4 regions of the Deinococcus sp. KSM4-11 genome follow, and region 3 is predicted to be linked to each of the others. Evidence: riboswitches for the same ligand, from Rfam matches in the RefSeq annotation. Region 3 holds a riboswitch; each other region holds the start of a gene.
The links. A riboswitch is a leader RNA that binds a small molecule or an ion and turns the genes downstream of it on or off. The one in region 3 is predicted to bind cyclic di-GMP.
Positions count from the first base shown of each region.

Region 1: linked by a shared signal. The riboswitch ahead of E7T09_RS21520 (Ig-like domain-containing protein) and the one ahead of E7T09_RS20330 (hypothetical protein) in region 3 are both predicted to bind cyclic di-GMP.
Region 2: linked by a shared signal. The riboswitch ahead of E7T09_RS05780 (hypothetical protein) and the one ahead of E7T09_RS20330 (hypothetical protein) in region 3 are both predicted to bind cyclic di-GMP.
Region 4: linked by a shared signal. The riboswitch ahead of E7T09_RS22085 (NPCBM/NEW2 domain-containing protein) and the one ahead of E7T09_RS20330 (hypothetical protein) in region 3 are both predicted to bind cyclic di-GMP.

Region 1 covers NZ_SSNX01000012.1:50,043-57,648, forward strand. The annotation lists gene E7T09_RS21490 (26S protease regulatory subunit) at 1-701, opposite strand, end outside; gene E7T09_RS21495 (lipopolysaccharide assembly protein LapB) at 746-1,801, opposite strand; gene E7T09_RS21500 (DNA-binding response regulator) at 1,882-2,484, opposite strand; gene E7T09_RS21505 (sensor histidine kinase) at 2,516-3,643, opposite strand; gene E7T09_RS21510 (ABC transporter permease) at 3,703-4,530, opposite strand; gene E7T09_RS21515 (ABC transporter ATP-binding protein) at 4,527-5,453, opposite strand; gene E7T09_RS21520 (Ig-like domain-containing protein) at 5,632-6,036, opposite strand; cyclic di-GMP riboswitch class II at 6,407-6,491, opposite strand; gene thrC (threonine synthase) at 6,956-7,606, shown strand, end outside.
Region 2 covers NZ_SSNX01000001.1:1,150,657-1,158,262, forward strand. The annotation lists gene E7T09_RS05755 (hypothetical protein) at 1-452, shown strand, start outside; gene scpA (methylmalonyl-CoA mutase) at 1-10, shown strand, start outside; gene E7T09_RS05760 (hypothetical protein) at 486-911, shown strand; gene meaB (methylmalonyl Co-A mutase-associated GTPase MeaB) at 943-1,890, shown strand; gene E7T09_RS05770 (hotdog fold thioesterase) at 1,914-2,327, opposite strand; gene E7T09_RS05775 (PaaI family thioesterase) at 2,324-2,860, opposite strand; cyclic di-GMP riboswitch class II at 3,078-3,161, shown strand; gene E7T09_RS05780 (hypothetical protein) at 3,164-3,820, shown strand; gene E7T09_RS05785 (DNA-3-methyladenine glycosylase) at 3,867-4,490, opposite strand; gene E7T09_RS05790 (glycosyltransferase family A protein) at 4,585-5,562, opposite strand; gene E7T09_RS05795 (ATP-binding cassette domain-containing protein) at 5,657-6,604, opposite strand; gene E7T09_RS05800 (ABC transporter permease) at 6,625-7,455, opposite strand; gene E7T09_RS05805 (ABC-2 family transporter protein) at 7,448-7,606, opposite strand, start outside.
Region 3 covers NZ_SSNX01000010.1:84,461-92,066, reverse strand. The annotation lists gene E7T09_RS20335 (bifunctional diguanylate cyclase/phosphodiesterase) at 87-1,904, opposite strand; cyclic di-GMP riboswitch class II at 2,222-2,307, shown strand; gene E7T09_RS20330 (hypothetical protein) at 2,379-2,873, shown strand; gene E7T09_RS20325 (hypothetical protein) at 3,017-3,715, shown strand; gene E7T09_RS20320 (NEW3 domain-containing protein) at 3,717-6,140, shown strand; gene E7T09_RS20315 (hypothetical protein) at 6,173-6,613, shown strand; gene E7T09_RS20310 (PAS domain-containing protein) at 6,860-7,606, shown strand, end outside.
Region 4 covers NZ_SSNX01000002.1:514,004-521,609, forward strand. The annotation lists gene E7T09_RS09415 (Ig-like domain-containing protein) at 1-1,956, opposite strand, end outside; gene E7T09_RS22085 (NPCBM/NEW2 domain-containing protein) at 2,213-4,468, opposite strand; cyclic di-GMP riboswitch class I at 4,481-4,559, opposite strand; gene E7T09_RS09430 (lipopolysaccharide biosynthesis protein) at 5,334-6,815, opposite strand; gene E7T09_RS09435 (glycosyltransferase) at 6,808-7,606, opposite strand, start outside.

The DNA of each region.
Region 1 (7,606 bases), on a different contig from region 3:
AGCACGCATGGAGCGCGGCGGCGGGCCTCCTCGAAGATGGCGTGCAGGTTGCGTTCGCTCTGCCCGATGTACATGTCCAGCACTTCCGACAGGCCCACCGCCAGGAACCGCGCGTCCAGTTCGCCCGCCACCGCTCGCGCCACGAACGTCTTGCCGCAGCCGGGCGGGCCGTACATCAGCAGGCCGCCGCGCAGGGACTTGCCGTACAGGCGGGTCAGTTCGGGGTTGCGCATGGGCGCCAGCAGGGCGCGTTCCAGCCGCAGTTTCACCTCCTGCATGCCCGCTACGTCGGCAAAGGTCACGCGGGGCAGCACCGCTTCCAGCAGATCCGACGCTTCTGGCGGCTCCAGCCCATCGTCCGCCGGGAGCGGCGCGGTGCGGGGCATGTCCACGGCGTCGGCGCTCACCGAGGGCTGGGCGGGTCGCCCGGACGGAGCCTGCACGCCGGTCAGGGCATTGTGAAGCTGCTGGTAGCCGGCGGCCCGCGCCGCGTCGCCGACCTCCTCGGCAGACCACGCGGCCAGCCGCAGGGCTTCGAGCTGGGCCGGCTGGGCGGCCAGGACGGTCGTGGCGTGGGTCAGGGCGTCGGCAGCACGGTGCGCCTGGAGCAGCAGGGACGCCAGGTGCAGGCGCAGGGCGTGGTTGTCCGGACTGGCCTCGAGCGCCAGTTCCAGGCCGCTGATCACGGCGTCGTCTACCACCGGGGGTTCCTCATGCGTGACCACTGTACCGTTCCTGTTTCACGCTACCGCCGCCGGAAGGTGCGCCCGGTCGCCAGCCTGACGATCAGGGCGAGCCCCAGCCCCAGGAGCAGCACGCTGACCAGCATGCCGCTGACCAGGGCCAGCTGCGCGTTCAGGAGGCCCACGATGCCGAGCAAGACGATCCCCACGAAAGTCCGCGTCGCAAAGATTTCGCGGCGCATGGGCCGGACGAGCGAGACCGCCGCGCGCAGTTCCGGCGGCAGGCGTCGGTAGCGCCAGCCGTTCCGGACCATGATGCCCAGCGCCAGTACGGGAATGAGCAGAAGGCCGCCGTGCGGGATGAGGGCCAGTCGCCAGATCCAGCCGCCGCGTGCCAGTGGCCGGGGCAGGTGGGCATGGCAGAGCGCCGAGAAGTACGCGCGGGCCGCCGGGTCACCCGGAGCCAGGCGAACCGCGCTCAGGGCGGTGCGCAGCGCCGTGTGGGCCTCGCTCTGCCGCAATTGCGCCCACGCCAGCACGCCCAGGCCCGGCACGGACTCCGGTTCCAGCGCCAGCACCTGCCCGGCCAGCCGCTGCGCTTCCGGCGCGTTCCGGCGCTTCAGGGCCAGTTCCGCCAGCGTCACCAGGGCGTAGGTGTTCTGCGGTTCCAGTTCCAATGCCCGGCGCAGCAGCGTCTCAGCCTCGGCGGTGCCCCCGGTCTGGAGCAGCAACTGGGCCAGCGTGATCGGATACCCCGCCCGGAACGGATCCAGCCGGATGGCCCCGCGCAGGACGTCCTGCGCCTGCCGTGCCCGCCGACGCGCTGCGCCCCAGCGGGGATTGTTGCCCAGCACATGGGTATTCCACAGGGCCAGGGCATACAAGAACTGCCCCCGGCTGCTGTGCGGCTCCAGCTGCACGGCCCGCTCGGCGGCCTGGAGGGCCTGCGGGTACGCGGCTGCATCGTGGTGCGCCTCGCTCAGCGCCGTCCACAGCTGCGCGTTCTCGGGATCGGCCGCCAGCAGCGGGGCCAGCAGCCGCAGCGCCTCCGCCGGACGGCCCACCTCCAGGGCGGCGCGCACCCTCGACATGTTCACGTCCGTCTCCAGGGCGGTCATCCGAAGCCCACTCTAGGGGACGGGGCGAACGGGCGCCGGTGCCTCTCAGCCCAGCTGGACGAAAGCGCCCGCGTCTGAACCTACAGCCAGCCCTTTTCCCGCGCGGTGCGGGCGGCCTCCACGCGGTTCTCCGCGCCGAGTTTCCCGATGGCCTCCGAGAGGTAATTGCGCACGGTGCCCTCCGACAATCCCAGCGTAACGGCAATCGCGGCGGTGCTCGCTCCACCCTCGGCCGCGCGCAGCACCTGCCGCTCCCGATCCGTCAGGGGATCGCTCGCGCCCCAGGCCTCGGCGGCGAGGTGCGGGTCGATGGCGCGGCCTCCCGCGTGCACGCGGCGGATGGCGTCCGCGAGTTCGCTGGCCGGGGCATCCTTGAGCAGGTAGCCGCGCGCCCCGACGTCCAGCGCGCGGCGCAGGTAGCCGCCCCGGCCGAAGGTCGTGACGATCACCACCCGCGTGTCCGGCATCAGCTGGGCCACGCGGGCGGCGAGGTCGAGGCCGCTCAGGCGCGGCATCTCGATGTCCGTGACGAGCACGTCGGGCCTGAGCGCCTGCACCTTCTCCCACGCCGCCTCACCGTCCGGCGCGCCGCCCACAACCTCCAGGTCATCTTCCAGCGACAGCAGCGCCGACAGGGCGCCCAGCACCAGCGCCTGATCCTCGGCCAGCAGGACGCGGATCACACGGGCCTCGATCCTCGGCACTCCGTTCCCCTCACGCGGTCACCAGGGCTGTGCCCGCTGCGCCGCTGTCCTCGCCGGGCAGCGTGGCGCTCAGCGTGGTGCCGCGCGTGCCGTCGCGCTCCAGGGTGCCGCCGAGGGCCCGCAGGCGTTCGCGCATCCCGGTCAGGCCGCTGCCCTCGCTGCCCGTGCCGCCCACGCCGTCGTCGCGGATCACGAGCCGCCAGCCGCGCCCGTGCGGCGTCAGGCTGACCTGCACCTCGTGGGCATGGGCGTGCCGGACGACGTTCGTGATCGCCTCGCGCAGCAGCATGGCAGCGGCCTGCTCGGTGGCGGGCGGTAGCGGCGGCAGGACATGGGTGACCGTGAGGTTCACGCCGGCCGTGTCCAGCGCGACCTTCGCGCGGGCGAGTTCGGCATTCAGGCCGCTGCCCCGGTAGCCGCTGACGGCGGCGCGCACCTCCGAGAGCGCCTCGCGCGAGATGCGCTCGACCTCGCGGATCTCGGCGGCGGCGCGAACCGGGTCGCGTTCCGCGAGTTTGCCCGCCAGTTCGCTTTTCAGCACGATCACGCTGAGGGTATGGCCCAGCAGGTCGTGCAGGTCGCGGGCGATGCGTTCGCGTTCCGCGTCGGCGGCGAGGCGTTCCTTCTCGGCCTGCACCTGCACGAGCCGGGCGTCGGCGATGTTGCGCCGGAACGAGGCGTGGTTGGCGTACGCGGCGACCAGCGTGAACACCATGTTCGGCGCGAGCCACGCCAGATCGTCCAGGCCGTAGCGCCCCTGCCAGAAGGGCGCCACCATGATCGCCACGTTCAGGAAGGCCAGCCACAGCGCCGCTCCCACCCGCGCCTGGAACCCGATGATGCTGCCGCCGTAGATCAGGAAGGCCGTAGCCGTGCCCCCGATCACGGGCGCCAGCACAACGTACGCTAGCAGGGCGTAGACCCAGCCCGCCACGGCCCAGCGCGTGGCGTGACCGGGCGTCCGGACGAAAAACACCCGCGCGTACACGGCCACGAAGCCCGCCATGACGCTCCAGAACAGCGCCCAGTGCGCCAGGGGGCGCGGGTGGTCGAAGAACCCGATCACTGGATAGGCCAGGAACACCAGCCACAGCAGCGGGAACCATGCCCACACGGTTCTGCGCTGCGCTCCCCTCATGTCCACCAGGGTACCCTCCCCGCATGTGTCAGCGGGGAGGTCGGTGTGGCGGGCGCGGGTCACTGCTCGCGGGCCTCGTCCTTACGAAAACCCCACGCGGCCAGCGCGCCGAACACGAGCGTGAAGGCGGCCAGCGCCAGCCAGTGCGTGGCCTCGCCGGACGTCTGACCGACGACCGTGCCACGCGCGACCGCGCCCAGGTGGTACGCGGGCAGGTACGGCGCGAGCTTCTGCACGAAGGCCGGCATCTGATCCAGCGGCGTGAACAGGCCCGACGCGAAGGACATCAGCACGCTCACGAGGTTCGCGGTGATCTGCGCGCCGGTCGGCGTGACCAGGAAGCCGATGCACAGGCCCAACGCGATCAGCGGAATGATGCCCAGCAGCAGCTTGCCCAGCAGCAGCAGCGCCAGGCCCACCGGAATGGTCACGCCGCCGGTGAAGTGCGCGAAGGTGTACAGCACGGCCAGGCTCAGGGCGCTGAAGCACAGCGCGGCCAGCAGCTTCCCGGCGAAGTACAGCGCCGTGGGCATGGGCGACGCGCGCAGCAGCCGCAGCCACCCGCCCGTGCGTTCCAGCGCCACGGCCGACCCGAACGAGAACATCGACAGCGAGAGCAGCGAGTACGCGCCGAAGTTCACCAGGATCAGCGGCCCGACCTTGAACCCCTGATCCGTCGTCTCGTTCACGGCGCTCAGGCCGAACAGCGAGAAGAAGATGACCGGAAAGCCGATGGTGCCCACCGCGAACATCGGGTTGCGCAGCATGCGCCGCAGCTCCGCCAGGGCCAGGGTGCCCAGCGCCGGCAGCAGCGGCGCGCGGCGGGCGGAGGGGGCGGGCGTGGGCAGGCTGACGGTCTGGGCAGGCTGGACAGTGCGGGAGGTCATGCGGTCACTTCCTTGGTGGCAGAGGAGCTGGTCTGGGCAGGAGGCGTGGCGGTCAAGTTCAGGAAGGCGTCCTCCAGGCTGGCGCGGCTGACCTCCAGTTCCGTGAAGGGCGTGCCCTGGCGGATCAGGGCGGTCAGCAGCGCCTCGGGCGTGCGGGTGCGCAGATCCGCGTGCCCGTGGGCATCCACCTCGGCCGAGTCCACCCCCGGCAGGCGGTGCAGCTCGGCCAGCACGAGGTCGCTCGTGAAGCGCACTCGCGCGCCGCCCGCCTGGGAACGCAGCTGTTCCGGCGTGCCGTCGGCCAGCACCGCGCCCGCGTTCATCACGATCACGCGGTCGGCGGCGCGCTCGGCTTCCTCCAGGTAGTGCGTGGTGAGCAGGATCGTGCGGCCCGCGTCCTTCAGTTCCGTCACGGCCACCCAGAACGCCTGCCGGCTCTGCGCGTCCATGCCGGTCGTCGGCTCGTCGATCAGCAGCACCTCCGGGTTGCCCACCACGGCCAGCGCGAAGGCCAGCCGCCGCTTCTGCCCGCCGGACAGCGCGCCCGCCCGCCGCCCGGCCACGCTCCCCAGGTCGGCGAGCGCCAGGGCCTGGGACGCGGCCAGCGGGGCGGGGTAGAAGCGCGCGAACAGTTCCACGGCCTCGCTCACCTTCAGCGCGGGCGGCAGGGCACTCTCCTGCGGCATGGAACCGATGCGGCGGCGCACGTCGTCCTGCCGTGGGTTGCCGCCCAGCACACGCACCTGCCCGGCCGTGGGTGCGCCCAGGCCCAGCATCAGCGAGATCGCCGTGGTCTTCCCGGCGCCGTTCGGCCCGAGCAGCGCCGTCAGTTCCCCGGCGCGGATGTCCAGGTTCAGGCCGCGCAGGGCCGTGACCTTCCCGAAGGTCTTGTCCACGTTCCGCAGCTCGATCGCGTTCGTCATGCCCACAGGGTGCGCTCCGGCCCGCCGCGTTCCCAGTGCCGCGTGTCAGGCGCCCGGGGTGACAGTTGTCACGCCCACCATGGGAAGCCGGTTCCGCCCGGCGTCAGGAACGCGGAGGAACCGGTGAGGTGTGGGCTTGCGGTGACGGAGTCGATGACGTAACCGCGCGGGCGCGGGCCTACTTGCTGATGTCCACCTGAAAGTCCTGCGTGTACTCCGTGACGTTGCGGGCGCTGTCGAACACCTGCACGGTCACCGTGTGCTTGCCATTGTCCTGGGCCCCGAAGAATTTCGCGTAGGAGTTGTACGCCGTGTTGTCGTTCACGAAGGGCTTCCCGTCGATGTTCAGCACGACCCGCGCCACGTTCACGTCGTCACGGGTGGACAGCTGGAAGAACACGTTCCCCGCTTCCCGCAGCGTCTGCGGGAACATCATCATGCTGACCTTCGGGGCCTGCGTGTCCGTCGTGGTCGTGGCCGCGCCCTGCACCGTCTGGCCCGAGACGGTCTGGGCGGGGGCCTGCATGCTGCCACAGCTGGTGGCGAACAGGGCGATCAGGGCGGAGATGACGAGTGCTTTCATGGTGGACTCCAGGGAACAGGTCACGGCCCGGCTCACGCCCTGGACTCAAGGCGGAACGGTCGGTGAAGTGGGAACGACGGAGCACGCCGCGCCGGTCGTCAGGAACGCCGGGGGTGCTGGGAACGGCCGTGAAGCCGCTCTCCGGATCGGTGCTGGGTGGCCGCAGGGGACGCTGACCGCAGGGGTCAGGTCAGGGGCGCGGGCTCACTGCACGCGGGTTCGGCGCGCGGCACTCAGGTGAGCGGCGCAGCCTGGTTGTGGATCTGGGGGCAGGGCGACAGCATGGGCGTGTCGAAGCATCTGGGAACTCCTCTTGCAGCGTGAGCCGCAGAGTATAGGGCCGAACCTTCACCGGAAGGCAAAAGTAAGGCTGTCGAAAAGCCGGTCGCACCACTAGCTCCACGTGTCCCAGGTGCCCGCATACAGGATCACGCTTCATCGCTTCTTCCCGCCTGGTGGTTCTCCAGCGAGGCTTTGATCTTGCCGCAAGCCCTCTTACAAGCCTCGCACTGCCCAGACTGGCCCGACTTCATGATCGGACATGGTGGTTTGTTAAAGTCGGCTGCCGACCACACGGGCCGGTCATGACCATCGGTATTTCCCGCACCCAGCGCGGGCGGATGACCGGACAGGCATGCCGTTCCAGAGGGGCCAGACCCAGGACGATCCGGGGTCGGAGCCGGGCATCATGAAGACGGTGCCGGCGGGTGGGGCCCAGCGTCTGACAGAATGTGCTGTCCATGACAACGTTTACACCATGCCCCCGTGCGCCGTGAGGTCGTGTGGCCTGGGGTACGGTCGGCCATCGTCTCGTGCGGCGCCCTAGCTTCCGCGTGGGCCGCCGGGCGCAGGACTCGGTACAGTGGGCAGCATTGGCCGCGCCCCGACCGGGCCGCGCGGCGCACGGGAGGAAAGAGCCATGAAGTACGTTTCCACGCGCGGCGCGCAGTCCCTGGGCCGCTTCTCGGATGTCCTGCTTTCGGGCCTCGCCCCGGACGGCGGCCTCGCCATGCCCGAGTTCATCCCCACCTTCGGGCCGCAGGAACTCGAGGCCCTGCGCGGCCTGCCGTACCCGGAACTGGCCTTCGCGGTCATGCGGCCCTTCATCGACGACGTACCCGAGCACGACCTGCGCAGGATCCTGCATGTCACGTACGCGCCGGACGTCTTTCACAGCAAGGACATCACGCCGCTGACCCCGCTCGGAACCTCGGGCCTGTACCTGCTGGAACTCAGCAACGGACCGTCCCTGGCATTCAAGGACATCGCCATGCAGTTCCTGGGCCACATGTTCGAGTACGTGCTCGAAGCCCGTGACGAGCGCCTGAACATCCTCGGCGCGACCAGCGGCGACACCGGCAGCGCCGCCGAGTACGCCATGCTCGGCAAGGGCCGCGTGAACGTGTTCATGCTCTCCCCGCACGGCCGCATGAGCGCCTTCCAGCAGGCACAGATGTTCAGCCTGACCGAACCCAACATCTTCAACATCGCCCTGGAAGGCGTGTTCGACGACTGCCAGGATCTCGTGAAGGCCGTGAACGCCGACGCGGACTTCAAGGCCCGCTTCGAG
Region 2 (7,606 bases), on a different contig from region 3:
GCCCGCCTGAGCACGGGCGCGGCGGGCACGGCAGGAACCGCCTAGTGCTGGCCGCGCTGCTGGCCCTGGTCTCGCTCGCCGGAGCACAGGGCCTCCCACCCGTGCCGTACAGGACGGCGCCAAGCACCTCTCCGGCCTCCGCCGGGGGCCTGAGAACCTGCACGGTCGGCGAGACCCGCTACCTGCTCGACCGCGCCGGGCAGGTGCGCGGCCTGGAGTACGCGCGCCTGATCCCGGACAACACGCTGCGCGTGCGGCAGAGTTACGACCGCGCCGGAACCCTCACGGGCGCGTCGGTGCAGTGGACGGGGTTCGCGGGCCGCCTGCTGGACGTGCGCGGCGCGTTCGACGGGCGGGGCCGCCTGGTGAGGGAAAGCGGATTCCGGGCCAGGGGCGTGACCGCTCCGCTGACGTCGTACCTGCGTCCGCTGCCACACATGGCCCCGTGTTGATGGACATGCGATCCTGGCCCCAGGAGGCCCTCCATGAGTGATCCGCAGAGCGGGCAGATCGATTCCGTCCAGTCCCTGCCGGACGGCGGCACCGTGTACACGCACGGGCACCGCTTTCCCGACAATGTGCAGGTCGTCGAGCAGCGCCACGGTCCCGGCGGAACGCTCCAGAGCGCACGGGTGACGTGGACGGGGTTCGCGGGACGGGTGCTGGACGTGACCGCGACCTTCGACGCGCAGGGCAGGCTGGTCAAGGAAGAAGGCTACCGTGCGCCGGACATGACCACGCCCGTGCTGGACCTGATCCGGCCGCTGCCCAGGCAGGCATCTCCGCAGACAGTGGCCCCGACACCGCCTCAGCCGAATACGGGCGAGCCGTCGGCCCATCCGATTGCCGAGGGGCTTCACCGGATCTACCCCACTGCCCAGAACGACCCGCCGGATGGGAGTGACTCCTGAGCGGCGCAGGGTCGACCGCTGGCCTTCCCGCATGCCACACCCGCTGACTCCGGAGCTGCTGGCGGGGAACCGGCGGGCGCTGGCGAAGGCGATCACCCTGGCGGAATCGACCCGCCCGGAGCACGAGCAGCAGGCCCAGACGCTGCTGGCCGAAGTGCTGCCGCACGCCGGGAACTCCGTGCGGGTGGGCCTGACGGGTGTGCCGGGCGTAGGCAAGAGCACCTTCATCGAGGCGCTGGGCGTGCGGCTGGCCGATCAGGGACGGCGGGTGGCGGTGCTGGCCGTGGATCCCAGTTCGGCACGTACGGGCGGCAGCATTATGGGGGACAAGACGCGCATGCCGCGCCTGACCGTGCATCCCCGTGCCTTTATCCGGCCCAGTCCGAGCAGCGGCACGCTCGGCGGCGTGGCCCGGCGCACCCGCGAGGCGATCACACTGTGCGAGGCCGCCGGATACGACGTGATCCTGGTCGAGACCGTGGGCGTGGGCCAGAGCGAGACGCAGGTGGCCGCCATGACGGACCTGTTCGTCCTGCTGACCCTCCCGAACGCCGGGGACGAGTTACAGGGCATCAAGCGCGGCATCATGGAACTCGCCGACATCTGCGTGGTGAACAAGGCCGACGTCAGTCCTCAGGCGGCGGTGCGCGCCCAGACGGAACTCCGCACCGCGCTGACCCTGCTCACGCCGCATGCCGCGCCGTGGCGGCCCGTGGCGCTGCGGGCCTCCGCCCTGACCGGCGAGGGGCTGGAGGCCGTATGGGAGACCGTGGAACGCTATACGCACGCCACCGACCTGACGGCAAAACGCCACACGCAGACTGCCCAGTGGTTCGACGACCTGCTGCGCGAGGCCGCGTGGCGGGCCTTCCGGGAGGGGCTGGACACGCAGCGCCTGCAGGCCGTCCGGCTTCAGGTGCAGGCGGGCACCCTGACGGCCGTGCAGGGAGTGGCCGCGCTCCTGGCACGGCCTGCATGACGAGCCTCCCCTCCTGAGAGGTATCAGCTCCGCGTGGCGGGAATGATCGCCAGCGTGCAGCGCGACGTACAGACAGCCCGGCCCTGCCCGTCCACGATGTCGATCTGCCAGACCTGGGTACTGCGGCCCTGGTGGATGGCCGTGGCCGTGGCCGTGACGAGGCCGCTGCGGACGCCGCGCAGGTGATTGGCGTTGATTTCCAGCCCCACGGCGGTCAAGCCCTGGTCGGCCACGCTGAGGTGGGCGCCGAGGCTGGCGACAGTCTCCGCCAGGGCGACGCTGGCCCCGCCGTGCAGCAGGCCCATGGGCTGATGGGTGCGGGCCTCGACGGGCATGGTGGCGACGACGCGGGTGCCGCTGACCTCCAGCATTTGAATACCGAGGTGGTCGATGAGCGTGTCGGTGGTGCTGAGCATCCGGGGATCGGTTTCGGTCATGGCGTGGCTCCTTCGCGGCGGGCGGCCTCGGGGCGCAGGATCAGGCAGGTGGTGGTGGCGGTGGCGCACAGGCGATCCCCGGCGTCCAGCAGGCGGGCCTCGGCGGTGGCGATCTGCCGGGAGACGCTGACGACCTCGGCGGTGGCGCGCACCTCGCCCATGCCGGCCAGCAGGGGCCGCAGGTACCGGACGCTGAGTTCCAGGGTGGTGTAGCCGACGCCGGCGGGCAGCCGCGTGTGGATGGCACAGCCCAGCGCGGAGTCAAGCAGCGTGGCGAACACGCCGCCGTGGACGCTGCCGATGGGGTTGTAGTGAAATTCCTGCGGGGTCATGCGGAAGGTGACCCTGCCCGGCTGGATGTCGTCCTCTTGGGCGAGCGTGAAGTCCAGGCTGTCGGCGATCGGTGGAGCGGGGTAGTCGCCGCGGGCCATGGCCCGCAGGTAGTCCAGGCCGCTCATTCGGCGGGCCGCGTCCGCGCCGCCGAGGGGGTCGCCCCAGGTATACGTGCGGGTGCGCTGCGGTGAGGTCATCATGGTCTCCAGCGTGGAGAGGGGTTCCGGGCTGTCATGGGTTCAGAGTATGACGCTTATCATATTTCCGTCCAGTGTCGGGACGTCTCCACACAGGGTGATGGGGTGCGTGAAAGGCCGTCTGGCAGGCGGCTGGCGCCTGGGTGAGAATCCTGTCAGAGCCCCGTCGACAGACTGGCAGCAACCAGAGGTTCACTTTGGCCGGTGACGTCCGTCACCCGATGCCCTCGGAGGCCATGACCTTCGCCCCCTACCCGGTCACCTGGGGCGAAGCGAGCCAATGGTGAGACCGAACGAGGAGAACCCATGAAGCTCAAGACCCTGGCCTGGCTCAGCGCCGGCCTCCCCCTGCTGGCGAGTTGCGGCAGCATCGTCGGCGCCGCCATCCCGCCCCAGACCATCAGCAACCCCGCCCACCTGAACGGCGCGACGCTCACGAGCTCCAGCCCGCTGACCGTCCAGCGGGTCGGCACGTCCATCCAGTACGACACCAGCTCCACCATCCCGGCCGGCTCCTTCGACGACCTCGATACCTCGTCCATTCCGCTAGGCATCAAGCCCTACGCCGCCGAGATCAAGGCCAGCCTGAAGTCCGTGGTCATGACGGGCGCGTGCGCGATGCCTGCCTCATTCACGCTGACCGTCGATGCCTTCGCCGTGTCGGTGTGGGACTCCTCGAACAAGGCGGGCGCCGTCACCCTCAGCGCCACGCCCAACCTCAACATCGCGGCGACCCGCACGGACTCCGGCGTGGGCACCAGCACCTACTCGCTGGAGGCCAAGAGCGTGTCAGTCGGCAAGGGTGACGCCAATGTCCCCAAGGCCCTGATGATCCTGACCACCGGCGGCAAGAACGACGTCAGCGTCAGCGCCAAGATCAGCGCCGACAACGACGCCATGGCCGGCTGCAGCCTGACCTTCACCCTGGGCGATTCCAGCGCGACCCTCAGCAGCTTCCACTGATCCCGTGCTGACTAGGCCGCCCGCGTCCCCACGCGGGCGGCCTGATCTAGTCGGCCGGCACCGAGGCCAGTTCCATGCTCGGTGTCGCGGGCGATACCCATGGGTTTCCCCTCAGCACGAAGCGCCACGGCAGGGTGCGGCCCTCCCGGATGCCGATCCGGGCCGTGACCTCGACCGCTCCGTCTGGGACGGCGACCGGTGGCCGGTGCAGGTGCAGCGCCGAACTATTCACCACGGTTCCGGCCACCCGCGCAGGCTCCAGTCCCAGGGCGTAGACCAGCTTGGCCGGGCCGTTCGTCAGGTCACGCTCGCGCGTCACGGGCCGGTTCGTGAGCATGTGCCCCAGCCCCTCCAGCGGCTCGATGGCCCGGATCAGCACGCTGGCGGCCACACCCAGGGGGCGGCACGACACCTGCAGGAGCGGGTGCCCGTGCGCCATCCAGAACAGCCAGTGGCCCGGCGCGATGGCCATGTCGGCGGAACGCGCGGCATGGAAGCGCCCGGCCGTACACGCGGGATCGCGTGGACAGTCGTACGCCTCGACCTCCACGATCCTGCCCGTCAGCCGGGCGCCCTGCGCCGTGACGCGGATCAGCGTCCCTCCAAGCAGGTCACGTGCCAGACGAACCGGATCGGCATCGAAGTGATCCGGGCGCAGCGGCTCCGTCATTGGATCGGGCACCCGTGGGGCCGCAGCATTCGCGTCTGGAGTCCTCTGCCCATATCGCCACGATAGCCCGCCGCCCCGGTTCTGCGCCGTGACCTCAGGGGGCCGGTGGAGCAGGACGGGAGCGGCGACGAACGCGGCCCCACAGGTTGAGCTGGGTGGCCACGCGCCGCAGGCGTCCGGCTGGATTCAGCGCGATGCTGCGGGCCAGCCACACGAGGCCGGAGGGCCGCCGGTCGGCCAGCAGGCCCCCAGCGATCCGGTAGGCATTCAGGCTGGCGGACTCCCGCTCGAAGGCCCGCCGGGCGGCGGCCGGTTCAGCATGCCACTCGGCCATGAACTGCTCGAAGGCCAGTCCCTGCTGACCGGTATGGCGCCGGAGGTTGCCGCGCCGGATGAATTCAAGTTCCAGGCGTTGAAGGTGCAGCTTGCGGCCACTCGTACTGCCGGAATGCACCCGGTAGTTCACGAGGCGCTCGGGCAGGGCCAGCACGGGCGCATGGTCGGCCATCCGGCTCCACAGGCCGACGTCCTCGGCGGCGGTCAGCAGTGGAAATCCGCCCACTGACAGCGCCAGCGTCCGGTCGAAGACCACGCTGGCCGCCAGCAGGTAGATGATGGCGTGCTGATCCATCAGCTGCCGGTACTGGACTTCATCCCTGGGGCCCACATCGAAGTACCCGAGGCGGCCACCCGTCGATCCGATCCGGTAGCCGTACGTGCCGAGGGCGGCCAGGTGCGGGTGGGCAGCCAGGTACGTCATCTGCCGCTCCAGCTTGGTGGGCAGGAAGACATCGTCGTGATCAAGCAGGGCCACCCAGCGCGTGTCTGCCAGCTCCATGGCGCGGTTTCTGGCCACCCGCACGCCTGAGTTGGCCTGCTGGATCACCCGGATGCGGGCATCCTCCAGGGCGTGGCGCTGCGCGATCTCGTGGCTCCGGTCGGCACTGCCGTCGTCAATGATCAGGAGCTGCCAGTGCGGGTAGGTCTGGTCGCGGACGCTGCGGATGGTTTCGTCCAGGTGGCGCTCGCCGTTGAAGACGCAGAGGATGACCGTCACGACTTCCGGAGGCATGCCGGCACTGTAGTGGCCCGCCGGTCACGCCGGGTGTCGACTTGCCCGAATTGTCTGACCTCCTGCCTTGTGGCAACGGGGGGCTGAAGCCCCCTCACCGGCTCAGCAGGCCGCCCTCGTAGATCCGGCGGATGGTCGTGTCGATGTCCGGTTCCTGCACCGTGAGGTCACGCACCGGGGCGTGGGCCGTCACGCGGGCGATGGGCGCGGCGGCCGCTCCCGTGAAGGCGTACCGGACGCGGGGGCCAGCGGCGTGCAGCACCTCTAGGCCCGGAACGTGCGGGGTCGCGGGTACCTCCTCGTAGTCCACGACGAGTTCCCGCGCCCCGCCGTAGCGCTGCTGGAGGGTGGCCAGTGCGCCGTCGTAGAGGAGCTGGCCTTGGTCGATGATCATGACCCGCCCGGCGAGGCGCTGCACGTCCATCAGGTCATGCGTGGTCAGGAGAACGGTGACGCCCTGCTCGCGGTTGATCACGCCCACGAACTCGCGGATGCGTTCGCGGGCCACCACGTCGAGTCCCACGGTGGGCTCGTCGAGAAACAGCAGGCTGGGATCGTGCAGCAGGGCGGCGGCCAGATCGGCACGCATGCGCTGGCCCAGGCTGAGGGAGCGGGCCGGCGTGCCCAGGAACGGCTCCAGATCAAGGAGGGCCGTGAAGCGGGCGAGGTTCTCCCGGAAGCGGCCCTGCGGCACGCGGTACACGTGCCGCAGCAGGTCGAGGCTGTCCCGCACCGGCAGGTCCCACCACAGCGTCGTGCGCTGCCCGAACACCGCCCCCAGCCGGGCCACGTGACGGCGCCGCTCGCGCCACGGCACCAGACCGCCCACGCTGACCACACCGCTGTCCGGCACCAGCAGGCCGGTCAGCACCTTGATGGTGGTGCTCTTCCCCGCTCCGTTCGGCCCCAGGTAGCCGACGATCTCGCCCGGCTGGATGGTGAAACTCACGTCCCGGACGGCCTCCAGCACGCGCGTTCGGCCGTGCAGCAGCCCGCCGCTGCGGACACGGTAGGTCTTGCACAGGTGCTGGACGTCGATCATGGGCCCACTCTTCTCGCCGGTCATGTGCCCGTGCCCTGGTAGCGGCGCACGCCCACCGTCCAGAAGGCAAAGGCGGCGGCGAGCATCAGCGGCCCGGTGACCGGGGAGACGAACGCGGCCCAGCCCGGCAGGCCATCTGGCAGGGAACGGCCCAGGATGTGCAGCACCGGGAAGTACGACAGGAACGCGGCGGGAAGCACGTACGTGAAGGTCTTGCGCAGGGCCGCGCCGTAGATGTCCATGGGGTACGAGATCAGGGCACGCCCGCCGTACGTGAGGACGTTCATGGCCTCCACGCTGTCCACGGTCCAGAAGGTCAGGGTTCCACCGATCACGAACAGGCCTCCGAAAAAACAGATCATGCCCAGGATGCTGCCCGCCAGCAGCGCCACGTCGCCGGGCGTCCACGCGACCGCGACCTGCGACACGCCGTACGCCAGGATGCCGGTGGCCAGGGCCACGCGGGTCAGGCGGCGCAGCGCGAAATCCGAGCCGAACACCTGGACGGGGAGCGGCGCGGGCCGCAGCAGGAAGGTCGTGAAGGTGCCGGTGCGGATGTGCGCCGAGAGGTTCGGGGCATCGAAACCGCCGAAGATCAGGTCCATGAGCACGAACGCCAGTTCGGCAAGCCCGTACAGCAGGCTGACCTCACCGAGCGTCCAGCCGGACAGCGTGCCGAAGCGGGGCAGCACCAGCGCAAAGGCGGCGTATTCCAGGCCGGTGATCAGTGCGGCGGCCACGGCGTCCAGGGCGAAGGACACGCGGTACACCCCCTGCGACCGCATCTGGGCACGCAGCAGCAGCACGTACAGCCTGAGGTGACCCAGCAGGACGGTTCCCGGCCTATCCACCGGCGACCTCCAGGCGGCGCAGTCCCCGAGCCAGGACGACCTGCGCGAGCCAGAACAGTGCGACCGTCCACGCGGCCTGTGTCCACACCGCCACGAGGGCCGCGTGGCCCGTCTTCACGCCCAGCCACACTTCGACCGGGGTGTTCAGCAT
Region 3 (7,606 bases):
GACCGCGCATACGGCGACCAAGCGCACGAATAAGACGTCCGGAGCGCGTAATGAAGGTGTCACGCGCTCTCTGGCCCAGCGCGGTCTCAACTGGCGCCGGTTTCCAGGGAAGAGCGGGCTGCAGGTAGGTGCAGGGGGCGACCGTACAGGTAGCCCTGCAGGAAGGTGCACCCAACGTCTCGCAGGGCCTGAGCCTGTTGAGTGGTCTCGACGCCCTCTGCAACCGTGGCCAGACCATAGGCTCTGGCAATAGTCACTACGCCGTGCATGACTGCTAGCGCATTCCGGCCGGCGCGGGTGGGTTCGCCGACCTCGGCGGTGAAGCTCCGGTCGATCTTCAGAATTTTGACGGGCAGATGGGCCAGCGCCGTCAGGCTGCTGTACCCCGTTCCGAAGTCGTCCAGTGCGGTGTGGATCCCCAGGTCGCTGAGCTGCTGAATGATTGAGGCGTAGCGCTCGGGCTCCAGCAGGCAACTCTCGGTCAGTTCCAGACACAGTTGGTGGGGCACAATCCGTGTCTCACGCACGACAGCCTCAATGTGGCTAACAAAATCGGGCTGCTGGAATTCCACGGCGCTGACATTCACCGATACCCGGCTGATCTGGCCGCGGCTGACCGCTTCTGCGGCAGCCCGCAGGACCCAGCGACCAATCGGTACGATGAGGCCCGACGCCTCGGCCAGCGGAATAAACGTCAGCGGACTGACCACCCCGGACGGACGCATCCAGCGCAGCAGCGCTTCGTGCCCCACGACGTGCAGAGTCCGGGCCTCGACCAGCGGCTGAAAGACCAGCCGAAGCTCGTCGCGCTCGATGGCGTGATGCAGCGCCGTCAACTGTTCGATCGCAATCGGGGTACGCTGATCGAGGTCGGTATTGAAGAAAGCGTACCCACCGCCGGCGCGTTTGACCCGGTACATGGCGGCGTCAGCCTGACTCAGCAGGGTGTCCGGTGTCTGGGTATTGTCCGGGTACAGACTCAGCCCAACGCTGCAGCGGATAAAGGTCTCCTGGCCGCCCAGACGGAACGGCGGATCGAACGCAGCCACGATCCGCCGGATCACGCTTTCGGCGTCTTCGGCTGAACGCACATCGGTCAGCAGGAGGGTGAACTCGTCGCCGCACATCCGGGCCGTCACATCGCTGGTGGCCGTCGCGTGTTTGAGCCGCTGCGACACCTGCTGCAGCAACTCGTCTCCCACCGCATGCCCAAGCGTGTCGTTGATCACTTTGAAGCGGTTGAGGTCGAGGAGCCCCACGACCACCTTCTCGCCCGAAGACTCAGCCCGCCGGCAGGCCTGGGTCAGCAGTTGCCGGAAATAGGCGCGGTTGGGCAGCCCCGTCAGCGTGTCATGCAGGGCCATGCTCCCAAGCTCCCGAACTGCCTGACGCAGGTTAAGTGCGTCCATGGTCATGGCGGCGAACGATTGCAGCAGGGCCTCCTGCTCAGCAGTGAACTCGCGCGGACGGTGGTCGAGTACGCAGAACGTTCCGAGCTTGTGTCCGTAGGGAGACAGCAGGGGCGCCCCAGCGTAGAAGCGCAGATGCGGATCCCCCGTGACGTTTGGGTACGCTTGGAGCCGCTGATCCTCGGTGGCGTCCGGAATAACCATCACACCGTCCTGGGCAATGGCCAGCGAGCAGAAGGAGATGGTTCTGGGGGTCTGGGCCTCGTTCATGCCGACCCTGGCCTTGAACCATTGTCGATCCTCATCCACGAAGGTCACCAGGGCCATGGGCATCTCGAAGAACTGTGAGGCCATGGTGACCAAGCGGTCGAATTGAGGCTCAGGCAGGCTGTCGAGGATGCTGTACGTGTACAGGGCCTCCAAGCGCCGCTGCTCCTCGCCAACGTCAACAATGCCGCGTCGACTTTTGATTCCGGAAAGTTCAGAGGAGTCCATAGCGGCACAATGGGCGCTGTCTCGTCACACATCTATGAATTCAAGATCATGGCTGAACATGTGCTCGGATCCACTCGTTTCCGAAGCGGCGACGCCCCTCGCCCTCATGGACAGGAGCAGGATCACCAGGTGATGGATCATGGAACTTACTGTTTCATACGACTTTTCCATCCGGTTACCCCTCTGAACGGAGGCAGACAGTGCTCAGGCGCCCTCGCCAGACTTCACGGATTGGTGATATCGCCTTCACTGCCTGGAACCAGTCAGATTTTTGTAAGAACAGAAACACAAGTATCTCCCCACTTCGTTCAGGGAACCGAACGGAGAGAAGCAATGAACCTCGTCCTGTAAGACCGGGCACCTCGGACGAGGGGAGCAAGTGGTGCGACCGACTTTTCGTCCTGCTGATAACCGTTACACAACGGTTTGCAGCCCTCATCCCCTGGAGCATTTGCTTCCAGACAGGAGTCCCTGATGCGTCACTTTAAGAGCTTTGCCCTGCTGTCCGCCCTGATGCTGTCCGGTGCTGCGTTTGCCGTTGATCCGGCAGACTCGACCGATGTTGCCATTACCAACGGTGCCTCTGACACCATCGTTGCCGCCCCTAGCGCAACGATGGCTGCTGGCGGGAAGACTGGCACGTCTTCTCTGTCCTGGACGACCGCGGCGGCTTCTCCTAATCCTCGCAAGATTGTGGCGAGCGTTGTGGGAAGCGACTTCAAGACGAACGTCATGTCGCTGAGCGTGGTGGCGGGGGCTATTGCTGCCGACGGTAGCTTGACTGGATCTGGCACCGCTGCTGATGCGCTGGTCTTGAGCCCCAGCAATCCGAGTGGCGATCTGATTACCGCCATTGACGCCTATGACGCCGGACACACTACCGTCAGTTACACCGCCTCTACCGCGGCTGCTGGCTTCGAAGACAGCACCATCACTGTTACATTCACCATCACTGCCGACGGCGTCTAAGCCTGATGAAGCATTGGAAGGGCAACCGACGTTGCCCTTCCAACGCTCTTTTTACTTCCGGAGGATCCATGCGCCACCGTACTTTCGTTCTCCTCGCGCTCCTGCCACTTCTGTCGGGCCCTGCTGTGGCCGCGACCGGGGTGGTGGGCCAGCTCCTCTACAGTCTGGGCGTCCGTCCGGGGCAGACCAGTCACCTCTCGATCACCCTCTCAAATACCGGCGCTCAGGCCGAAACCGTCGGGCTTAGCCTGGAAGACCTGCGGGTTACTCCGGCCAACACTGCCTTTCTGCCCGCAGGAACGCTGGACAGCAGCAACAGCAGCTGGATTACGCTCCCTGCCGCCGCGGTGACCGTCCCCGCGGGCAGCACCAAAACGCTCGACCTGAACATCAAGGTTCCAGCCGGAGCCACGGCCGGCAGCCACTGGAGCGCGTTGATTGTCCAGCCGCAGGGGGCCCCATCCGCCCCCAAAGCCGGGGTCAGCGTGAATACACGCTATGCCGTTCAGCTCATTACCACCGTCCCTGGGGGCGCTGCCAAGGTCAACTTTGCCAGGCCGCAACTGTCACGCAGCGGTGCCGATGTGAACCTGGGCGTCGATCTGCTGAATGACGGTACGGCGTCCATCGTTCCCGAGTTCCGTGCCGAGGTCTATGACGCGCAGGGCAAGCTTGTGGCGCAGGCGCAGGCCGGCAAGAAGCGGCTGTACCCGGGCGGCGGCGCGCACGTCGATTTCAAGCTGGGGGCACTGGCCGCCGCCAGGTACACCTTCGTGGTTCTGGCCAACGACGGCGTGAATCCGGTGATGGGTGCCCGCTACACCGTCAACGTCGGGAACTGACATGCGGGCTGCGGTGCTGACCCTGAGCCTGCTGCTCTCCAGCGCCGCGGGCATCCAGGTCGTCACACCCTCCGGGGAGCAGGCGATCCGAGCCGGTCAGCCGCTGACCCTGGTCTTTCAGCTTCACAACGACACCCAGACCGAATGGAGCGGCACGCCTGAGCTGCAGCTGCCGCCGGGCTGGCGCGCCCTGTTTCCGCCGGAAGCTGTACAGCTCCAACCCGGAAGCGACACCACCCTCCTGCTACCGGTCGAGGCTCCTGGCTCCGCCGCCGCAGGACCGTATGCGGTCAGTGTCATCGCTTCAGGCATCCAGGCCACGGCCGCTGTCCGCATTCCGCCGCGCCGGAACGTGACCATCCGCCCGGAGGACGAGGACACCCTGGGCCTGGATGGAAAGGTGACGGCCACCTTCGTGGTTCGCAACGATGGCAACGTTCCCGAAGTCCTCCGTTTCAGCGCAGATGCGCCGGCCCTCCAAGTCGGCACACCAGGGGCGACGCTGGCGCCTGGAGAACAGATGCGGGTCACGGTGGCCGGCACCTTTCCCTACAGCTCCAGCCCAGCGCGCCGCGTGACGCTGAAGGTTCAGGGCCAGGACGGCCTCTCGAAAACGGTCAGCGTCAACCGCCTGCTCCTGCGCACCGGAGTACCCCTGGAGGAACGGTCGCTGACCCTGAAGGGCCAGATCACGTTCGGTGTGCAGTCCAAAACCCCCTCAGACCTGAACCTGAGCGGGCGGCTCAGTGCGGATCTGCCGGGAACGTTCCGGTTCTCAGGATCGAAGTCCAGCTGGGCCGCGGACTACCAGGATCAACGGGTCACCTTCGGGGTGGGCTACCTTTCTACTGGCACCCTCCCGCTGCACCCGGGTACCCGGGTGATCGGTGTTAGCGCGGCGCTCAAGGGCATCAGCTGGTGGAGCAGCGCCAGCGCGGGCCTGCAGGGCAAGACCTTCGCTGGGAACGTCGCGCTGGGCTGGTCGGGTGCCCGGTCGAGTGTCGCTCTAGGCCTGGGCACGTCGGAGGCCGGCCAGACTGTGGCGGCGGACGTGGTAGGGCACGCCGATCACCTCCGCGCGCAGGTCAGTGGTGTGGTCGATCTCACGTCGCTGGCGCCGAAGGTGCAGGCCAGACTCGACTATGCCAACCGTCAGACTGCGGTGAGCCTCGGCGCCCAGTACCGGGCTACCGATTTCACCTCTCAACCGACCGCCGATCTCCGGATCATTGCCTCGGTTCGTGCCCAACTCGCCACCGGAGTGACCGCGTCGCTCTCGGGTGACTATCAGGTTGATCCCGTCACTCCAGGGGCCGCGGCCGCGTTCACCGTCGCTGGTCGGCTGGCATACCGGGGCAACAGCTGGGACACCTATCTGCGGATGACCGGTGGACAGACGACCGGCACAGGTCTCAGCTTCACCTCCTCCCGTTGGCGCTCCAGCCTCGCGTGGACACCCGCTGCCCTGACCTACCAGGGATCGGCTACCATCCCGGTCACCTCACGTCCTGCGGTGTCGCTCAGACTGCAGCCGACCATCACCACTACCCTGGATCTGCGCACCTCACAGCTGTTCACCTCGGCAGGTCTCCAGGCGAACTGCGACTTCCAGGGGGGCACGGCCAGCGTGGGCCTGACCTCACCCGCGTCCCAGGACGGCCCATGGATCGTGGTCGGAAGCACGACCATGAAGGTACACGAGGTGGATCTCAAGTTCTCCGTGCTCTCAGCAGTGGGAGCGGGGAAACCGCAGACCCACCTGAGCGCGGTAATGAGTGTTCCCCTGAACATCGCGACGGCGCCGCGCCCTGACGTGGGCAGAATCGTGGGCCGGATTCGGTATCCGGACGGACGACCGTTCGCGGGCCTCCGCCTGCAGGCCGGCAACCTAATGGCGGTCAGCGACGCCGCCGGCCACTTCGAGTTCCCAGCAGTTCACGAGGGAGACGTCGTCCTGACGCTGGTGAACCAGGATGACGCGGCCGGCTTCCATGCGCGCCCGGCCTTGCCCCTCAAGGTCGCGGTGCGTGGCGAGCAGGTCAGCAATGTGGATGTGCAGTTCTCGCCGGGGGCCACTGTCCAGGGGCAACTGAACCTCCACTGGCCTGCCCCTGAGCAAAGTACAGGAACGCTCATCGTGCCAGCGCCACCCGACATGTCCGAGCTGACCGTCCGTCTGACTGGTCTGGAAGCCAGCTATGAAAGCCGTGTCAATGCAGACGGTACCTTCCTGCTGCGTAATGTAGTGTCCGGCACGTATGACGTCACCCTGCTCACTCCGGAGGGAACAGGGCTTGGGACAGCCTCTCTGACCAACCGGGTAATGGTCGTCCCTGAAGATCAGCTGATGCTGCTTCCCTTGGAGGTGATTCCCACAACCCAGGACGTGCAGATTGAGGATGCGGGCGAACTGAACCTGAAATGAGTCTATATTGCGACCAGAGAACGGAGTGCACCGTGCAGACCAGAGTCGACCTGCTTCACCTCATGGCCCATCTCGACGAGCTCGCCGGGTCGTTTGTGGGGGGCTGGGTGTGTATTGAGCGCAACAACCGGCCCTGGCGAGCGCAGACCCTCCGGGACGTCACATCGGACACCCTCACGACTAGCAGTGGCCATGAATATGCGCGTGAGGATGGAAAATCGCGGTTTGATGGTAGGGACAACGGCAGGGACATATGCCTGCGTCCGTTGACGCGGGAACGGCTCGAGTACCTGATGGTGTCCGATGCCCTCAAGGCCGCAGAGAAGATGAAAATTGGCATGATGAGAAGACGCGAGTGGCAGGAGCTCGTTCCTGCAGCCTACCTTATTCTGAAGACGGCACAAACGCTCCAGGCCGTCGATCGGGTCAGATCCGCACCGGCCGAGGATGGAGCTGATCTGGGCACAGACTGAAACCATACATTCACTGCCGCTGCGCGTCATTCTGGCCATGCTCGTCCACAACCTGTGTCAGCCCTGAACGACGTCTGCGATAAATGTACTGCCCCATTAAATATTTAGCAATGGGTTTGAACAATGTAGTGGAGTGCACCGCAGTAGTCTGGCAGAGGATTTGCCCAGAAGGCTGTATTTGAAACGAAAGCGGCTAGGCTGGCTTGTCATCAAAGCGCAAAAGATGTGATCATTGAGGAGCGCACTATGACGACCAGCCCTATCTCACCAGGAGACCCCCAGCTCCTGCACCAGGCCATCGCGGCGTGCACGGTCGGCGTCATCCTGACCAACGCTCAACACGTCGATCACCCGATCGTTTATGTCAACCCAGCCTTCGAACGCCTCAGCGGTTACGCCGCTGCCGAGGTTCTGCACCGCAACTGCCGCTTCCTGCAGGGTCAGGATCGTGACCAGCCTCACCTGGAAGAAATCAGACAAGCGATGGCCGAGGAACGCAGCGTCACCGTCACCTTGCGTAACTACCGCAAGGACGGCACGCTGTTCTACAACGAGCTGACCGTCAGCCCAGTCCACGACGCTGCCGGCACCTTGACGCACTACCTGGGCTTCCAGAATGACGTCACCGCGCGGGAAGAAGCCACACAGCAGCTCGTGTCGACCCTCGAACGAATCACCGACGGCGTCGCCGCCGTCGACCACAACATGACTTTCCGTTACCTCAATGCGGCCGCCGCCAACATCGCTGGACAGCGTCCTGAAGACCTCATCGGGCACAACATGCTCACGAGCTTCCCTGACCTCGCCGACTCGGCGGTGGTGCAGGCCATCGAGCAGTCCAGCACTACCGGCACGATCCAGACCGCCGTCAGTCACCTGAAGCGGTTGGGCAAGTGGGTTGAGGTCACCGCCTACCCGGCGGCGGACGGCGTCTCGGTGTTTGTCCAGGACATCACTGCGCAGTACCAGGCCAAAGAACAGCAGCGGGGCAGC
Region 4 (7,606 bases), on a different contig from region 3:
CACCGTGCTGGAGTACAGGTCGATGAAGTGGAGGGTCACCGGGTACGTTCCGTTTTCAAGGGGAACGTTGTAGATGAGGGTTCGGTCGTCGGGGGTGGCCTTGCTGGTGTTGCCCCGGTAGGTCTTGTACAGCACGTCGTTGGTGGTGCCGGGAACGTCGGCTCCGCAGGGGTTGCTGATATTCGGTTCGTTGTACGCCTCGGTCGGCGTGAAGGCTTTGTAGGTCTGTACCGTGGCCACGCCTCCTTTGGGGGTGAAGTCGTAGTTGTACTGATCCGAGATCCACACGTTGTTGTCCGGGGCAAGCACCCCGACGTTGCCCCGACTGGCCGCGTCGATCCCGAGTCCAGTGTCGATCAGCACCGGCGCCGGCTTGAGATTCGACAGCAGGAAGATGTTGTCGTTGTAGTCGTAGTTGATGCCGGAATAGTCCATGATCAGCAGGTAGGTGTTCGGCATGACCGCGCCCGACGGATCCTTGGCCTTGAAGAACCGCAGATGTTGCCCGCAGGGCCCGGTGCAGCCTGCGTTGACGTCGGGATTGTGCAGGTTGAAGCTCGGGTCGCTCCATTCGCTGCCGTCGACACGGAAGCCGAAGGTCTTGCCGGGAGGTGTTCCGTCCACGCGGGCGGCCTTGCTGAGATCTGCGTTGTTGCGGGGGAAGAGGGCCTGCGCGTCGCTGCCCGCCGACGCGACGATCCCCTTGACGGCCGCGGATCCTTTCGAGGTTGGTCGGGCGTACCACGACAGCGTCGCAGGATTGTCGATGGTGTGGTACGACGCGATCTGCCAGACGTTCACGGCCTTGGCGGCGTCGGCCTTCTGCCAGTAGGGACTGATGACCTCGTCGCCCTGCGCGAACACCCGGCCAGCCTCATTGATCGCTGCGCCGCTGGGAATCACGGTCTTGAACCCCAGCACCTGGTTGATCAGCTGGGCCGTCGAGGGCTCGGGGTTGCTCTCGATCGTCGGCTGCCACGCGCCCGCCAGTTTCAGGCTGGTGCTGGGCTTGGTCGGATCCGTGCTCGTCAGGGTCAGCGTTCCGGTCTGCACCGTGCTGCCACTGCCGGTGAACTGGACGCTCACCGTGACTGACTGGTTCGGAGCGATGGTGCGCTGGTTGACGCCGTCAGGCAGCACGAAATTGCCGCTCACCGATGGCGTCACGAGCAAGGGATCGCTCCCCGTATTCGACAGCTGGACACGCGAGATGGTGTGCTGCGCTGCCGAGGGCTGGACGATCGTGGTCGAGCCGTCCTTCGTCCGGTCGATCTTGTTGAACGACAGCCAGGCGGGGAACGGCCCCCCATCCAGGTTCGTCACCGTCAGCCGGGCCAGCGAGTTGGCGTTCCCGACGGTGACCTGTGCGGCGGCGCTCTTGCTGCTGTCGGCCGTGGATTTCGCCGTGATGATCGCGGTTCCCGTCGAGACGGCCGTGACCACCCCACTGGCGGAGACGGTGGCAATCCCGGTGTTGCTCGACGTCCAGGTGACGGTCGTGGCGTAGCTGCCGGTGCCCTGCACGGTCGCCATCAGGGTATCGGTGGCCCCCGGTTGAAGAGACAGGGTCGCCGGCGAGACGGTCACGCCCGTGACCGAGTTGGAGCCCGCGACGGTGACACTGGCCGTACCGGTCTTGCTGGTGTCGAAGGTCGACGTGGCGGTGATCGTCGCCGTGCCGTTGCTGACGGCTGTGACCTCACCGCTGGTGGGATCGACCGTGGCCACTGCCACATTGTTGGACGACCACGTGACATCCTTGGTGTAGGTGCCTGTGCCCGTCACGTTCACGGTGAAGACCTTCGTGGCGGCCTTGGTCAGCGAGGCACTGGCGGGATTGACGGTTACCTTGGTTACCGCGTTGCTGGGGGCATTGTTCAGGTTGCACGCGGCCAGGGCCAGGGCGGCCAGCGTGGCCACCAGATATGTCTTGACGGGTTGGACTGTCTTCACCATGCAGATCTCCCTGCGAGAACAGCATGTCCTGCATGCTGCCGACGCCGCTTGCGTCCGGAATGTGCGAGTCAGATCGCTCGCCGTCCCATTCCTGCGCAGCATGCCGAGCCCGGCGTAACAGCATCGTTGCACTGCGCGGCACCCCTGGACTCATGAAGATCTGATTCAGGGCTGCTGGCACAAAGAACTGGGCGGCAGGTGCGCTGTCCCGTGGTGGGACTGCACCTGCCGCCCTGGGGCGACGCTCAGACCTGGTTCAGGGAATCCCGATCGGCAGGCCAGCCGTCGTGGCGCGCAGTTCCCAGGCGCTGATGGCCGCCGCAAGGCTGCTGAGCGCGATCGCCTGGTTGGTCGGGCCGACCCGGGTGTTCCCGCCGTCCACGCCGGCCGAAGCGCTGATCGACAGGTCCCAGCGGGCGTTGGGGTTGCTGGTCGAGGGGTTCCCCCAGCCGACCGTGTTGCCCGAGGCCACGACACTCGAGGCGATGTGCGCGGGGTCGCCGGAGTAGTTGCGGATGTAGATTCCAGCGTCGGTGTCAGCGTCGAGCAAGGTGCCGTCTGCCAGCTTCCCGGTGCCGAGCACCACGTTGTTCTTGATGGTGAGGTAGTTGCCGCCGGCCGCCGCGACGCCGTAGTTGCTGGTTTCGAGAATGACGTTGTCCGAGGCTTCCTGGTATGCGCCGCCGCCGTCGCCGAGCATGATGCCGCCGCCGGTGTAGCTGGCCGAGGGATCACCGGCGTACGCTCCGTTGATCAGGTTGTGGTGGACGCGGATCGGGCTGCCGGCCACGCCGCTGGAGGCGTACAGGTTCACGGTGTCTTCGACGTGGGAGGCGCGGGGCGTTTCATCGACGCGGTTCCAGCCGATGTCCACGCGGGGGGCATTCTGGACGGCGTTCAGCTGCACGAACTGCACGCGGTAGAACTTGCCGTTCTGGAACCCACCGTGGCCGTCGCTGTAGCGGCCTTCGATGTCACGGGCGACGTTCTGGCGCACGGTGATCGTGGTGGGGGTGGCCGCCGTGCCCCGCCAGGCGTTGAGGTAGATCCCGCTGGTGTTGGCGAAGGTATTGCGCTCGATCAGGATGGAGACGAAGCCCTCGGCGCTGACGAACCGGCCGGGCGTGCGGGTGACGTCATTCGGGTTCAGGCCCTGTCCGGTGCAGCCGCGCACGGTCAGGGTGGCATTGGACCACGGGGCCGAGATCAGGATGCCCTTGCCGCGCACCGAGCAGTTCTCGATGATGACGGGTTCCGTCGTCTTGACCGTCACGGCGGGAACCGCCGGGTTGAGGCTCTCCCACGCTCCGGTATACGTGCCGCCCTTGGTGATGGTGATCGGGGCGGCGTAGGTCAGGACGGTGGGAGCCGGAGCCGGAGCCGGTGCGGGCGTCGGAGCCGGGGTGGGCGCGGGCGTCGGTGCGGGAGCGGGCGTCGGAGCCGGAGTGGGATCAGGCGCGGGCGTAGGCGCCGGAGCAGGTGCGGGTGCCGGCGTGGGATCAGGGGCCGGCGTCGGCGCGGGAACAGGATCGGGCGCGGGTGTCGGAGCCGGTGCGGGAGCAGGCGTCGGTGTGGGAGCGGGCGTCGGAGCCGGGGTGGGTGCGGGCGTGGGGGTGGGTGCCGGTACCGTGGCCGGCGGAACCACCAGGTAACAGCTCTTGTTCACGAATTTTGCGGGATCGCTGCCGAAGAACAGGTTGTTGCAGGTGCCGGTGCCCGTCACGGACTTGTAGGCCCAGCGGGTATCCACGCCGTAGCGCACCGTCTGGGTGCCCGTCACGGTGAAGTCGTGGCCTTCCGTGACGAGTTTCACGTAGGTCGTGCCGGCCACATCGGCAGCGGTGGCCGTCGGCGCTGTGGCGATGGGCGCGCAGCCGTGGAGGATGGGCGTGGCCCAGTCGGCGTGGTCGGAGGCGTTGCCGTTGCCGGCGTCCGTGACCACGAGCTGCATGGTGCTCCGGCCGGTGAGGTCGACCTTGATGCTCTTGGTCGCGCTGGCGCCGGTCATGATGCCGGAGTCGTACAGTTTCGTGCTGTCGGAGTACACCTGGAAGATGACCGAGCCCTTCGTGCCCACCTCGTCGTCAACACCGATATCCGCTGTCAAGCTGGTGCAGGTGGCGTCCAGGGCGAAGGTGATCTTCGAATTGGCGTGCACGCCGTAGCCGGTGGTGTACGTCTTCCCGGCCAGGGTGAGGTTGCGGCCGTCACCGGCCACGTTCTGGCCGTTGCTCTTGTTGAGTTCGACTGGGCCGTACCCGTTGGTGGCGGACGTCCAGATGGCGCCGCTCAGGGGATTGTCGCCGCTCTTGAGGGCGAGGGCTTCCGCGTAGAGGGGCGTGTCCGTGGTCACGTCCGCGCCGGTCGGCAGCGTGGCGTCCTCGGCCGCCGGGACGCTGGCTTCCGCGGGGACGTCCGGAGTGGAACTGGAACAGGCGGCCAGGGACATTGCGAGTGTGAAGGCGAGCAGCGTGGCAGAAACAGGGGCACGGGAAGAGCGGAAAACGTTCATGAGGTACCTTCCTTCGGTAGCCCGGCGGACTCGATGAGCGAGTTCCGTGGCTTTGCGTCCCTTCCTCACGGAAGGTTTGCCGTTTCGGTGATAGGTCTCGGATGACGCGGATGCGTCTGCTCTCTGACGGGTTCATGATGCTCAACGCTTCACGACACTTTCATCACATTAAGAGTGGGCTGAAGAAAGCTTCATGAAGTCCTCGTGCGTGAAGATGGGAGCCACGCGCTCAGGCTGCGTTCCCACTGGAACGGAGTGGAGAGGGTTCCTCGTCATGCTTCACTTCGTTAAGAAGGTGAGATTGGGCCGTCAGAAGCCTGTCAGGAATCCAGCGTGTCGTCATTGCCCGTTTCCAGGGCAAACGGCCGGGGATGACGTCTGAGCCGACATTTCCCGATTTCATGGCTCCAGGCGTCCCCCATTCAGGGGCGTGTCATGGGCTGGATAAATACTTGGATTCTTGAGGTGCAATCTGACAACCGCCAGTCGGGTGTACCGTGACGCCATACATGCTGAATGTGGCGTGCTAAGTGGCTCCAAGCGTCTGCCAACTCGCCTGACCTGGCCGGGTGACTTCAGATTGAAAACGGAATCTGACCTCAGGTGACTCTCAGGCACTTCACCGGGCAGAAGTGGTCGAGGTTCGGCGGATTCCAGAGCGGTGATGTAAGCGGGACGCCGTAGGTCTCTGCGTGGCCCGACTCCCCGACCCGGCGCCTGCGAGCCATTGGATGGCGCCCCACTTCCTTGAGGTCACTGACCTTCGCAATCGTTGGCTGGATTGTCCGAGCAGAACGGACTCCGCATGGATGAAGCCGCGCTCGCAGATGGCTGGCGCGGCCTCACACTGGGCTTTCGAAAAGGCTCAGCCAGGGGTGCCGGCCAGTCTGCCCCGAAGTTGCTGCAGACTGGTGCGCGCCATCTGCTGCAGTTCGCTGGGCGGCCCGAGCAGAACGACACCCGCCAGCACGGCCGCACCGAGGAGGAGTTCCGTTACGAACAGGAGCGGGAGGGGAACATTGATGGCCCTGAGGGTGAAGACGACGGCGGCTGTCAGCAGGGCCGAGCCCACGAAATAGAGGCCGCCCAGCCCGTACGACAGGGCAATCTCACGGCCGCTGCCTCCGATGATCTGGCGGGCCACGAAGGCGTAGGCGACGCTACGCACCATGCTGGCTGCCACGAGCACGATGGCAATCTGTTCAACCTGCCCGCCCAGGCGGTAGGTCGTCCAGAAGGCTGTGGCCAGGGCGACGAAGTACACCGCCTGAATGGCGATCTTCACATTCAGGCGTGCCGTGGCCTCTGCCAGCACGGCCGAGAGGTTGGTGAGGACGGCAAAGGGAATAAACAGCGCGAAGGTCTGCATCAGCGTGATGGAATCGAGGTACTGGGGGCCGAGCATGACCTTCACGATTTCGGGCGCGTCGATGATGATGCAGCCGGCGGCGCTGAAGATCACCAGTGCCATCGCGCGCAGGCCCGACAGATAGGCGCGGCGCAGGCGTTCGGGTTCATCCTGCACGGCACTGAACGATGGCGCCAGTACCCTCGAGAGGCTCATGGCGAAGTTCGTGGCGGGCATGGCCAGCGTGCTGAACGTCCGGCTGTAGGTGCCCAGTGCCGCTTTCGAGTAGAACTTCGCGATCAGGAAGGTGTCCAGGCTGGCGCTGATGAACTCCAGGAAGTTGATCACCGTGGCCCGCATCCCGAAGGTGTACAGACCCTGGTAGGCCGACACGCGGAAGATCGGCCGCAGCGTGTGCCGGGTGGCCGAGTACAGGATCACGAGCTGGATCAGGCCCTGCGCGACGGCACTGATCACGAGGCTCTGCGCGCCGTAGCCGAGATAGGCCGCGCCCAGGCCCAGCAGGCCGTGCCCGAGGATGTACGAACTGAGTTCCGCCGTGACGAGCGGCTTGAAGCGCAGGGCCCGCCGGAGCAGGCTGGCCGACAGCGTGTTCGCGCCGTACAGCACGTATACACACGCGTACCCGCGGAACACCGGCGCGACATCCGGGTTCTTGAAGAATTCCGCTGCGAAGGGCGCCGCCAGCCACGCCAGAGCGGTGGCGACGAGGCCCAGCGCCATCGACGAGGTGAGCCCGGCCCGGATGTCGTCCTGACTCAGGGAGGACTTCTGCACGATGGCCTGACCGATCCCAAGGTCCGCGATGAACTGTCCGAACCGCTGGAGCAGCGATGCCGTCGCCCAGATCCCGAACTGTTCCTTGGTCAGGAGACGCGACAGGATCGCCGCGAAGAACAGTTGCAGGCTCAGGCTGGTAAACATGGAGAAATAACTCCACTTGATGGCATTGACTGTTTTTGACTTGAGGCTACTCACGCGCATCCTGATCATAGTTGAATGGAGCGTCGTGCCGCGCCGCGCGGTCTGACCTGGTCGCCGGCAACAGGCGTTGGTACAGGTCGAGATACGCCTGAGCTTGCTGGTCGAAGGTATACGTTTTCATGACATGCGCCCGGGACTGCGTGGCCAGTCGCTCTGGATCCGGCGAATCCAGCACATATTCGAGACCGGCCGCGAGGTCGGCGATATCGAGTGGGACAGCCTGATATCCATGTTCGAGGTGCGTGACGATCTCGGCCGTTCCCGTCCCCCGGAGGCATACAACGGGGGTGCCGCAGGCCATGGATTCCATGGCGACCTTCCCGAAGGCCTCTTCCAGTGAGGGCATGGCCGTCACCTCGGACGCCGCGTACAGCTGGCCCATGGTGCGGTCGTCATTGATCATGCCGAGGAACCGGGTCGGAATGGGCATCTCGGGAAGGTCACCATAGACGGGGCCGCCCACGAGCAGTTCCAGCCGATCGGCGTCGGGGCGGCGGGCCAGGATCTCCAGGGCCTCGCGCAGCTGAGGAAACCCTTTGCGGTGATCCTCAAGCGGGTTCATGGCACTGAACAGGATGGAACGGCGCTCCGGATCCAGCCCCAGCGCCACGCGGGCCTCCACCCTGGACTGCGGCTTGAAGCGCTCGACGTCCAGTGCGTTCGGAATGACGAGGGTTTCGTGCTCCCGCAGCAGGGTGCTGCGGCGCGCCTCGCGGGCAATCCACTCGCTGAGCGCCACGAAGGTCAGGTTCAGGCCTTTGAAGGCGCGTTCCTTGCGGTGCCAC